DNA from 2 places in the Streptomyces sp. NPDC057302 genome. Region 2 is predicted to be linked to the other one. Evidence: riboswitches for the same ligand, from Rfam matches in the RefSeq annotation. Region 2 holds a riboswitch; the other holds the start of a gene.
What was found. A riboswitch is a leader RNA that binds a small molecule or an ion and turns the genes downstream of it on or off. The one in region 2 is predicted to bind cyclic di-AMP.
Positions count from the first base shown of each region.

Region 1: another riboswitch for cyclic di-AMP. It lies ahead of ACFUPX_RS20220 (M23 family metallopeptidase); the one in region 2 lies ahead of ACFUPX_RS15180 (C40 family peptidase).

Region 1 is NZ_JBHUZJ010000027.1:8,497-13,280, forward strand. Features, by position in the region: gene ACFUPX_RS20215 (GntR family transcriptional regulator) at 1-288, opposite strand, end outside; gene ACFUPX_RS20220 (M23 family metallopeptidase) at 517-1,317, opposite strand; cyclic di-AMP (ydaO/yuaA leader) riboswitch at 1,330-1,493, opposite strand; gene ACFUPX_RS20225 (M16 family metallopeptidase) at 1,692-3,077, opposite strand; gene ACFUPX_RS20230 (M16 family metallopeptidase) at 3,074-4,429, opposite strand; gene ACFUPX_RS20235 (DNA topoisomerase (ATP-hydrolyzing) subunit A) at 4,666-4,784, shown strand, end outside.
Region 2 is NZ_JBHUZJ010000017.1:37,336-42,119, forward strand. Features, by position in the region: gene ACFUPX_RS15165 (LysR family transcriptional regulator) at 1-191, opposite strand, end outside; gene ACFUPX_RS15170 (LysE family translocator) at 322-951, shown strand; gene ACFUPX_RS15175 (DUF6328 family protein) at 929-1,501, opposite strand; gene ACFUPX_RS15180 (C40 family peptidase) at 1,641-2,114, opposite strand; cyclic di-AMP (ydaO/yuaA leader) riboswitch at 2,118-2,290, opposite strand; gene ACFUPX_RS15185 (hypothetical protein) at 2,645-2,953, opposite strand; gene ACFUPX_RS15190 (ATP-dependent Clp protease proteolytic subunit) at 2,961-3,596, opposite strand; gene ACFUPX_RS15195 (amidase) at 3,858-4,784, shown strand, end outside.

The DNA of each region.
Region 1 (4,784 bases), on a different contig from region 2:
GCGGCGCTGTGCGGCGCGGGCGGCGCCCAGCGGCTCCAGGAGCATGCGGATCTCCAGGAGGTCGGCCGCCTCCTGTTCGGTCGGCTCCGCGACGCACGCGCCCGCGTGCCGCCGCGTCACGACGAAGCCCTCGGCCTCCAGGGTGCGCAGGGCCTCGCGCACGGGGACGCGGGAGACTCCGTAGCGGCGCGCGAGGAGTTCCTCGGTGAGCCGGCCGCCCCGTTCGTAGACACCGGAGACGATGTCGTCCCGGATGGCCGTGCACACCGAGTGCGCGGGAATGCGCATGACCTGACCTCCGCCTTAATCCCCGCGAGACGCGGTCGATCGACGCCCGTTCAGTGATTCTCCAGCGACTCTATTGCAGAGCGGCTGAATTTCCGACGGGTGGCCAGAATTCATGGATACTTTTGGCCAAAGGCGATGCGGGGCGATACGGAACCACGAAAGCCCCGGCTCTCGACGAGCCGGGGCTTTCGGTGCGGATCAGACGCGCGTCGCGCGAAACTCCTGGGATCAGACGTTGACGCCGTGCGAGCGGAGGTACGAGACGGGGTCGATGTCCGAGCCGTACTCCTCGCCGGTGCGGGCCTCGAAGTGGAGGTGCGGACCGCTGGAGTTGCCGGTGGACCCGGAGAGGCCTATCTGCTGGCCCGGAGTGACCGCCTGGCCGACGGTGACACCGAGGGACGACATGTGGCCATACTGGGTGTACGTGCCGTCGTTCATCTTGATGACCACGTTGTTGCCGTAGGCGCCGCCCCAGCCGGCCTCGACGACGGTGCCGGAGCCGACCGCGTGGACCGAGGTGCCGGACGCCGCGTGGAAGTCGACGCCGGTGTGGCTGCCGGAGGACCACATGCCACCGCCGGTCTGGTAGCCCGTGGAGATGGACGAACCGGAGATCGGGGCGACGTAGGTGTTCAGGCGCTTGCGCTCGGCCTCGCGAGCGGCACGCTCCTTGGCCTCGCGCTCCTTCTTGGCCTTGGCCTTCGCCTCGGCCTCAGCCTTGCGCTTGGCCTCTTCGGCCTTCTTCTTGGCGGCCTCTTCGGCCTTCTTGGCGGCTGCGGCGTCGTCGGCGGCCTGCTGCTGGGCGGCGGCCTGCGCGTCGATGCTCTGGGCGAGCGAGTCGCCCACGGAAATCGCCTGGGTGAGGCCGGTGTGCTCAAGGGCCGCGTCGTCGGCGGCGAGGGCCGGAGCGGCCAGGCCTCCGATGACACCGGTGGTGGTGAGGGCGGCGACGCCCGCCACGTTCGCGGTCGTACGCGTGAGGCGGCTGGGGCGACGGTGCTTCCCGGTGGCACGGGTGAACGCCATGAAGCGGCTGATCCTTTCCTTCCTTCTCGCCTACCGGGTTAGCTGACGGGTTCGGAGCAGGAAGGTCTCCTACGAGTCCCTCACCTCACGGCAAGGTTCCCGATTCACCCCAGGGGGACATGTGGGTCCCCGGCTCCCCTGGCTCGCGCCGTACGGGGACTCGGCGATGACTGCCCGGTGCCGCGGGTGCGGCGTACTGCATGACGAACAGTCGGACCGAACGCTAAGCGGGTCATCTTTCAATCGACAAACGGATCAGAACTTTTGTAGCGCACGCCACAGGGCAGACACGTAACCTCCATATCAATTCGGACATATGAGGACCCCAGGAGCCGATTCCAGCCACTGGGGTCCCCATATGTCCTGACTGTCACTCAGCCCGTGACCACACTCACTTCACCGATGCCGAGCGCCCTGACGGGCTCCTCGATCTGCGCCGCGTCACCGACGAGCACCGTCACCAGGCGGTCCACGGGGAAGGCGCTCACCACGGCCGCGGTGGCCTCCACGGTGCCGGTGGCGGCCAACTGGCGGTACAGCTGGGCCTGGAAGTCGTCCGGCAGGTGCTGCTCGACCTGGTCGGCGAGGGTGGCCGCGACGGACGCCGCCATCTCGTACTTGAGCGGGGCGACGCCCACCAGGTTCTGCACGGCGACATCGCGCTCGGCGTCCGTGAGGCCGTCGGCGGCGAGGGTGCGCAGGACCTTCCACAGGTCGTCGAGGGCCGGACCCGTGGACTCCGTGTCCACGGAGCCGCTGATGGCCAGCATCGCGGCGCCCGTGCCGTCCGGAGTCGAACGCAGGACCTGGGCGAACGACCGCACGCCGTAGGTGTAACCCTTCTCCTCGCGCAGGACGCGGTCCAGGCGCGAGGTGAGGGTGCCGCCCAGGCAGTACGTGCCGAGCACCTGGGCGGGCCAGACGCGGTCGTGCCGGTCAGGGCCCACGCGGCCGATGAGCAGCTGCGTCTGGACGGCGCCGGGGCGGTCCACGATGACGACACGCCCGGTGTCGTCGGCGGTCACCGGGGGCACCGGGCGCGGCTGGGCCGTGCCGCCCGTCCAGGAGCCGATGGTGTCGGCGAGCACGCCGTCCAGGTCGACGCCGGTCAGGTCGCCGACGACGACGGCGGTCGCCGTGGCGGGCCGCACGTGCTTCTCGTAGAAGGTGCGCACCGCCGCCGAGTCGATGGCCGTGACCGTCTCCTCGGTGCCCTGGCGGGGACGCGACATCCGCGCGGTGGCGGGGAACAGCTGCCGGGAGAGCTCCTTGGCGGCGCGGCGGCCCGGGTTGGCGGCCTCGTGCGGGATCTCGTCCAGGCGGTTGCGTACGAGGCGTTCGATCTCGCTGTCCGCGAAGGCGGGGGCGCGCAGGGCGTCGGAGAGCAGGCCCAGCGCCTTGGGGAGGCGGGAGACCGGGACTTCGAGGGAGACGCGGACACCGGGGTGGTCGGCGTGCGCGTCCATGCTGGCGCCGCAGCGGTCGAGTTCGGCGGCGAAGTCCTCGGCGGAGTGCTTGTCGGTGCCTTCGTTGAAGGCCCTCGCCATGATCGTGGCGACGCCGTCGAGGCCCGCGGGCTCGGCGTCGAGCGGCGCCTCGAGGTGGATCTCCACGGCGACGACCTGCTGGCCGGGGCGGTGGCAGCGCAGCACGGTGAGGCCGTTGTCCAGGGTGGCGCGCTCGGGCGCGGGGAAGGCCCACGGCCGTGCGGTGCCCGCCTGGGGCTGGGGGTGGAACTGCATCGTCGCGGCCTCGGTCACTTCGCCGCCTCCTCTTCGTCCTCGTCGGCGGCTTCGGGGGCCGCGGTGGGCTCGGTGGGCTCGTACACGAGCACCGCGCGGTTGTCGGGCCGCAGACGGGCCGCTGCGGCCGCCTTGACCTCTTCCGCGGTGACGTCGAGGACGCGCCCCACGGCGGTGAGGGCGAGCTGCGGGTCGCCGAACAGGACGGCGTACCGGCACAGTTCGTCCGCGCGTCCTGACACCGTGGAGAGCCGGTCGAGCCACTCGCGCTCCAGCTGGGCCTGGGCGCGCTCCATCTCTTCGTCGGTGGGGCCCTCTTCCGCGAAGCGGGCGAGCTCCTCGTCGACGGCGGCCTCGATGACGGGGACCTCCACGTCACCGGACGTCTTCACGTCGAGCCAGCCGAGCGAGGGGGCTCCGGCCAGGCGCAGCAGGCCGAAGCCGGCCGCCACGGCGGTGCGGTCGCGGCGCACGAGGCGGTTGTAGAGCCGTGAGGACTCGCCGCTGCCGAGGACCGTGAGCGCCAGGTCGGCCGCGTCGCACGCGCGTGTGCCGTCTTCCGGGAGCCGGTAGGCGGCCATCAGGGCGCGGGCCGGAACCTCTTCCTCGACGACCTCGCGCAGCTCCTTGCCGATCGTGTCGGGCAGCGAGCCGTCGCGCGGCGGCTGCTTGCCGTCGTGCGAGGGGATGGACCCGAAGTACTTCTCGACCCAGGCGAGGGTCTCCTGCGGGTCGATGTCGCCGACGACCGACAGGACGGCGTTGTTGGGCGCGTAGTACGTACGGAAGAAGTTCCGCGCGTCCTCCAGCGTCGCCGCGTCCAGGTCGGCCATGGAGCCGATCGGGGTGTGGTGGTAGGGGTGGCCCTCGGGGTACGAGAGGGCGGTCAGCTTCTCGAACGCCGTGCCGTACGGAACGTTGTCGTAGCGCTGGCGGCGCTCGTTCTTGACGACGTCCCGCTGGTTCTCCATGGATTCTTCGTCGAGCGCGGAGAGCAGCGAGCCCATCCGGTCGGCTTCCAGCCACAGGGCCAGCTCGAGCTGGTGTGTGGGCATCGTCTCGAAATAGTTGGTGCGCTCGAAGCTGGTGGTGCCGTTCAGCGAACCGCCCGCACCCTGCACCAGCTCGAAGTGGCCGTTGCCGTGCACCTGCTTCGAGCCCTGGAACATGAGGTGCTCGAAGAGGTGCGCGAGGCCCGTACGGCCCTTGACCTCGTGGCGCGAACCTACGTCGTACCAGAGGCAGACCGCGGCGACCGGGGTCAGGTGGTCCTCGGAGAGCACCACGCGCAGGCCGTTGGCCAGCCGGTGCTCGGTTGCTGTCAGGCCGCCGGAACCGGCCTCGGCTGTGGCCGTGTGACCCATGGGCATGTACGTCCCTTCGATCGCGAAAAGCTGGAATTTCTGCCAGTCGTGCCACTGTATGCAAGCGTGCTGACAACCGGTGAAGTTCCCGCTCCGCGCTCGGCGTAGTCGCGGCCGAAGTCCGGGTCGTGGTCGGCGTTGTCAGTGGGACAGTCCACAATGGTCGGCGTCAGATCCCGTTGATGGTCGGCGTCAGATCTTGTTGATGCCCTGGCAGACACCGTGAAGGAGCCGCAGCAGCGATGGCCCGCCGCAGCACGAAGACCCCGCCGCCCGACGATGCGTTCGAGGAGAAGATCCTCGACATCGACGTCGTCGACGAGATGCAGGGCTCCTTCCTCGAGTACGCGTATTCGGTCAT
Region 2 (4,784 bases):
AGCTCGCCCGCGCCGGTCAGCCGTGCCCCGCGGTGGTGGCGGACCAGGAGCGCGGTGCCCGCCTCGCGTTCGAGCTTGGCCAGCTGCTGGGAGAGGGCGGGCACGGTGTAACCGAGGCGCTCGGCGGCGCGGGTGATCGACCCGGCCTCGGAGACCGCCACCAGTGCGGCGAGCCGCGTGGGGTCGTACATGGCCGCTCCCGGTGCAGGAGCCGACGGGTGGTGGGGCGGTCCGTCGGCCGTGGGGCTAAACGACTGCTTAAGGCAGACCCAGGATATTCCACATACCTGCTGAAGGCAGAAGAACGGCAGGCTGGACGCCATGGACGCACAACTGCTCGCCTTCACCGCGGTCGCCGCGGGCATGGTCGCCATGCCGGGCGCCGACTTCGCGGTCGTGGTGCGCAACTCCCTCGCCTCCCGCCGCGCCGGGATCACCTGCGCGATCGGCGTCGCGGGCGGGCTCCTGGTGCACACGGCGCTCGCGGTGGCCGGGGTCGCGGCGGTCCTCACGGCGGTTCCCACACTGTTCCGGGCGCTTCAGGTACTCGGCGGCGCCTATGTGCTCTACCTCGGCTGTCGCGCCCTGCGGTCGGCGGCGCGGCCCCTGGCGGACTTCGGCGCGCCGGACGGCGGGGAGCGGACGGCGGCCGGGGGCAGCCTGCGGCAGGGCTTCCTCACCAACGCCCTCAACCCGAAGGCGCCCATCACCTTCCTCAGCGTCCTGCCGCAGTTCGTGCCCGACGGGAGCCCCGCGATGCCCAGGACGCTGCTGCTCGCGTCCATCATCCTGGCCCTGGCCCTGGTGTGGTTCCCGGTCGTCGCGCTCCTGGTCGACCGCCTCGGGCGCCGGCTGCGCAAGCCGCGTACGGCCCGTGCGATCGAGGCAGGCACAGGAGTCGCGCTCAGCGTGCTCGGCCTGGTGCTCCTCATCGAGGCCCTGACGGTCTGACGTCGTCAGAGGCGCCGGTGTCCGGGGTCGTGCCCCTTCCCTCTCCCTGGCGCTCGCCCGCGCCGCGCACCAGGACGGGAAGCAGGCCCCAGAGGCCCGCGCACATCAGCAGGGTGCCCGCGCTCGCGATGATCCCGCCGGTGCGGCCCACCGCCACGTCCACGACCAGGAGCACCGAACCGGCGAGCGCGAACACCAGGACCGCCATGCCGATACCGGCGAGCCGGGACGACACCCGCACGATCCGCGGCTTGGAGTGCTGCCCGAAGAGCGACCGGTGCACGGCGGCCGGCGCGGTGAACAGCGCGGCGGACAGGACGGCGAGGAGCAGCGTGGTGACGTACGTCGTGCGCTGCACCGTGTCGAGCGAGGGAAAGCGCTCGGTGAAGGCGAGCGTCAGCAGGAACGCGAAGAGGATCTGCACCCCGGCCTGCGTGACGCGCAACTCCTGCAGGATCTCGGCGAAATTGCGGTCGGCGCGCTCGAACGTCGTCTCGTCGCGAGCTTCGGAGGGCTCGTTCCTGGAGGGGGAACCGTTGTTTTCGGACATGGCGACCGAGTATCCGCGCCGACGCGCACCGCGCAGGGCGGGCGCGCCGGGCGGAGGGCCGGTCGGACGGTGGCGGCGGCCCTGCGGCCACCACCACCGCCCTGCGACAGGCCCGGGGCCGGCCGTCAGTGACGGGCGATCAGCGCACCCGGCCGTACGAGACGCTCTTCGTCCAGATCTTCTCGAGGCGCACCACGGTCCCCCTCTTCGGCGCGTGCCAGATCTTGCCCTTTCCGGCGTAGATGCCGACGTGGTAGACGCTCCGGCCGGAGCGGAAGAAGACCAGGTCGCCGCGGGATCGCTTCGACGCCGAGATGTGGCGGGTCTTGTTGTACTGCTGCGCGGCGGTGCGCGGCAGCTTCTTGCCCGTGCGCTTGAACGAGTAGAGCGTCAGGCCCGAGCAGTCGAACCGGTGGGGCCCCGCGGCTCCGTAGCCGTACGGAGAGCCCTTCTTGGAGGCGGCGATCTTGAGCGCCTTCGTCCCGTGAGTCGCGGCCTGCGCGTCCGACGTGAGCCCTGGGGCCACGAGGGTGCCGCCCACGACGGCGAGCGTGAGGGCCGATACGGAACCGGCCCTGGTCAGCAGCGACGGAACATGATTCAGCGCAGTCATGCGCAACCCTTCGTCAACCGCCTGTGAAGGATGACCTGTCGGATTCGGGCTGGCGAAGTTGCCCGGCCGCGTACTGCGGCTTCACCCCAAGGGTCGTTGTCCGGACCTTCCGGACCGACCCGTCATGCCTGGGTCCTCCACTCCTGCCGATGCACCGATGTCGACCGGTCATCCGGGTGGCGGCAGGACTCGGCGTCCGCCCGGACCGCCCCGCCGCTGTGGCGGGGGCTTGTCGTCGGAAGGGATCTTGACCCGAGAAGGGGTCGAATTCCGAGCCGAAACGGCCTTTTGTGAGGCTCCTCACGGCTGAACCGTTCGGGTGGACAAGGTCTGATTCGGGATCGTGACAAGGAGCCGGAGGATCGCTCGACCAGCACCGGAACGAGGAATTCCGGCCATCGCGTACACATCTGACGCAACTGAAGACAGTTCCAAGAACGACGATCGTCTACGCCGAACGAGGTAGCCCGTTTGGTTCGTTTGAGACGGACCCCGGACGGCTTCTGCTTCAGAGGCGTGGTGACGGGTGCTCAGGATGCTGATGGGGGCGGCACGGTGACCCGCCCGGCGCGGCGCTCCCCGTCGAGCACGCGCAGCGCCCGTGCCAGCGTGGGCGCGTGCACGGCGCTCTCGCCCCGCTGGTGCATGAGCGTCAGCGCGTCCCGCAGGGCGGTCGCGCTGCCGACCAGCGCCTGGGCCGCGCGCAGCCCGCCGTAGGTGTCGGAGGCGCGGGCGGGGTTGATCCGGCCCACCAGATCGACCACTTCGAGGTACCGGTCGATCAACTCGCCCTCGGCGCGGGTGAGGGCGGGCAGTGGCGGGAGTTCGGGCGGCAGCATCGGCGGGTCACCTCGCGTCCGGGGTGCGCAGGGACGACTTGCGGCTGGCGATGATGCGGTCCACCAGGCCGTACTCGACCGCTTCGGGGGCGCTGAGGATCTTGTCCCGCTCGATGTCGGCCGCGACGCGGTCAGGGCTCTGACCGGTGTGCTGAGCCAGCAGCTTCTCCAACTGGGCGCGGGCACGCAGGAGTTCGGTGGCCTGGATTGCCAAGTCGGTCGCCTGGCCGTGGATCGGCTCGGCGAGCGAGGGCTGGTGGATCATCACCCGGGCGCCGGGCAGCGCGAACCGCTTGCCGGGGGTGCCGGCGGCCAGCAGCACGGCGGCCGCTGACGCGGCCTGACCCAGGCAGGTCGTCTCCACGTCGCAGGTGACGAACTGGATGGTGTCGTAGATCGCCGTCATCGCGCTGAACGAGCCGCCGGGCGAGTTGATGTAGAGCGAGATGTCGCGGTCCGGCGCCAGGTATTCGAGGTGCATGAACTGCGCCATCACGTCGTTGGCCGAGGTGTCGTCGATCGGCGTGCCCAGGAAGACGATGCGCTCCTCGAGCAGCTTCGAGTACGGGTCGAGGGTCCGCTGCCCCGTGCTGGTGTGCTCGGTGAACTCGGGCAGGACATGGCGGGCGAACGGTCGGTTCATGGCACGTCTCTCCTCTGCCGGGGTCGGTTGCTCCCCTAGGTCTGTAAAAAATGTACAGGACGTACGTTACGCCGTGGTGAGGAGCATGTTCAGGTGATCCGCCGGGGTCAACAGGGCCGCCGTATTACAGCCGCTCGCTGAAAGAGGTGGCCGCGGCGCGGGATGGCCGCCGTGAGGGCGTGGGCATACTCCGCCTCGTCGCGACCCCGGCCGCCCACCGCCGGGCGTCAGTTGTCCGCCGCCCTGAGCCGAAAGCGTCGTATGAGCCCTGAAGTCCACCCATCCCGCGAAGCCCATCGAGTCGGCCGAGCCCGCGAGTCCGCCGAGCTCGTCCATCTCACAGCCCGCGAACTCGCCGCCCGGATCCACGCCCGCGAGCTGTCCGCGCGCGAAGTCGTGCAGGCGCACCTGGACCGGATCGAGCAGGTGAACGGCGCCGTGAACGCCGTGGTGACCCTGACGGCCGAGCGCGCGCTCGACGAGGCGCGCACCGCCGACGAAGAAGCCGCGCGCGGCGCGCCGCTCGGCCCGCTGCACGGTCTGCCCGTCGCCCACAAGGACACCCACGACACCCGCGGTATCCGGACCACCTACGGGACGCCGCTCCTCGCCGACAACGTCCCGGACCGCGACGAACTCGTCGTCGAGCGGATCCGCGCCGCCGGGGCGATCACCATCGGCAAGACCAACGTGCCCGAGTTCGCGGCCGGTTCGCACACCGTCAACCCCGTCTTCGGGGCCACCCGCAACCCGTACGACCTCAAGCGGTCGGCGGGCGGCAGCAGCGGGGGAGCGGCGGCCGCGCTCGCGTGCGGCATGCACCCCCTGGCCGACGGCAGCGACATGGGCGGTTCGCTGCGCAACCCCGCCTCGTTCTGCAACGTGGTGGGCCTGCGCCCCTCGCCGGGCCGGGTGCCGACCTGGCCGGACAGCACCCCGTGGTCGACGATGGCCGTGCAGGGGCCGATGGCGCGCACGGTCGGCGACGTGGCGCTGCTGCTCTCCGTCGTCGCCGGGCCGGACCCGCGCTCGCCGATCGCTCTGGAGACGCCGGGGAGCGCGTTCGGCGGTTCGCTGGAACGGGATCTGACGGGGCTTCGGATCGCCTGGTCGCCGGACCTGGGGGGAGCGGTGCCGGTCGACCGCGAGGTCAGGGACGTGCTCGCGCCCGCCGTCACCGTCTTCGCC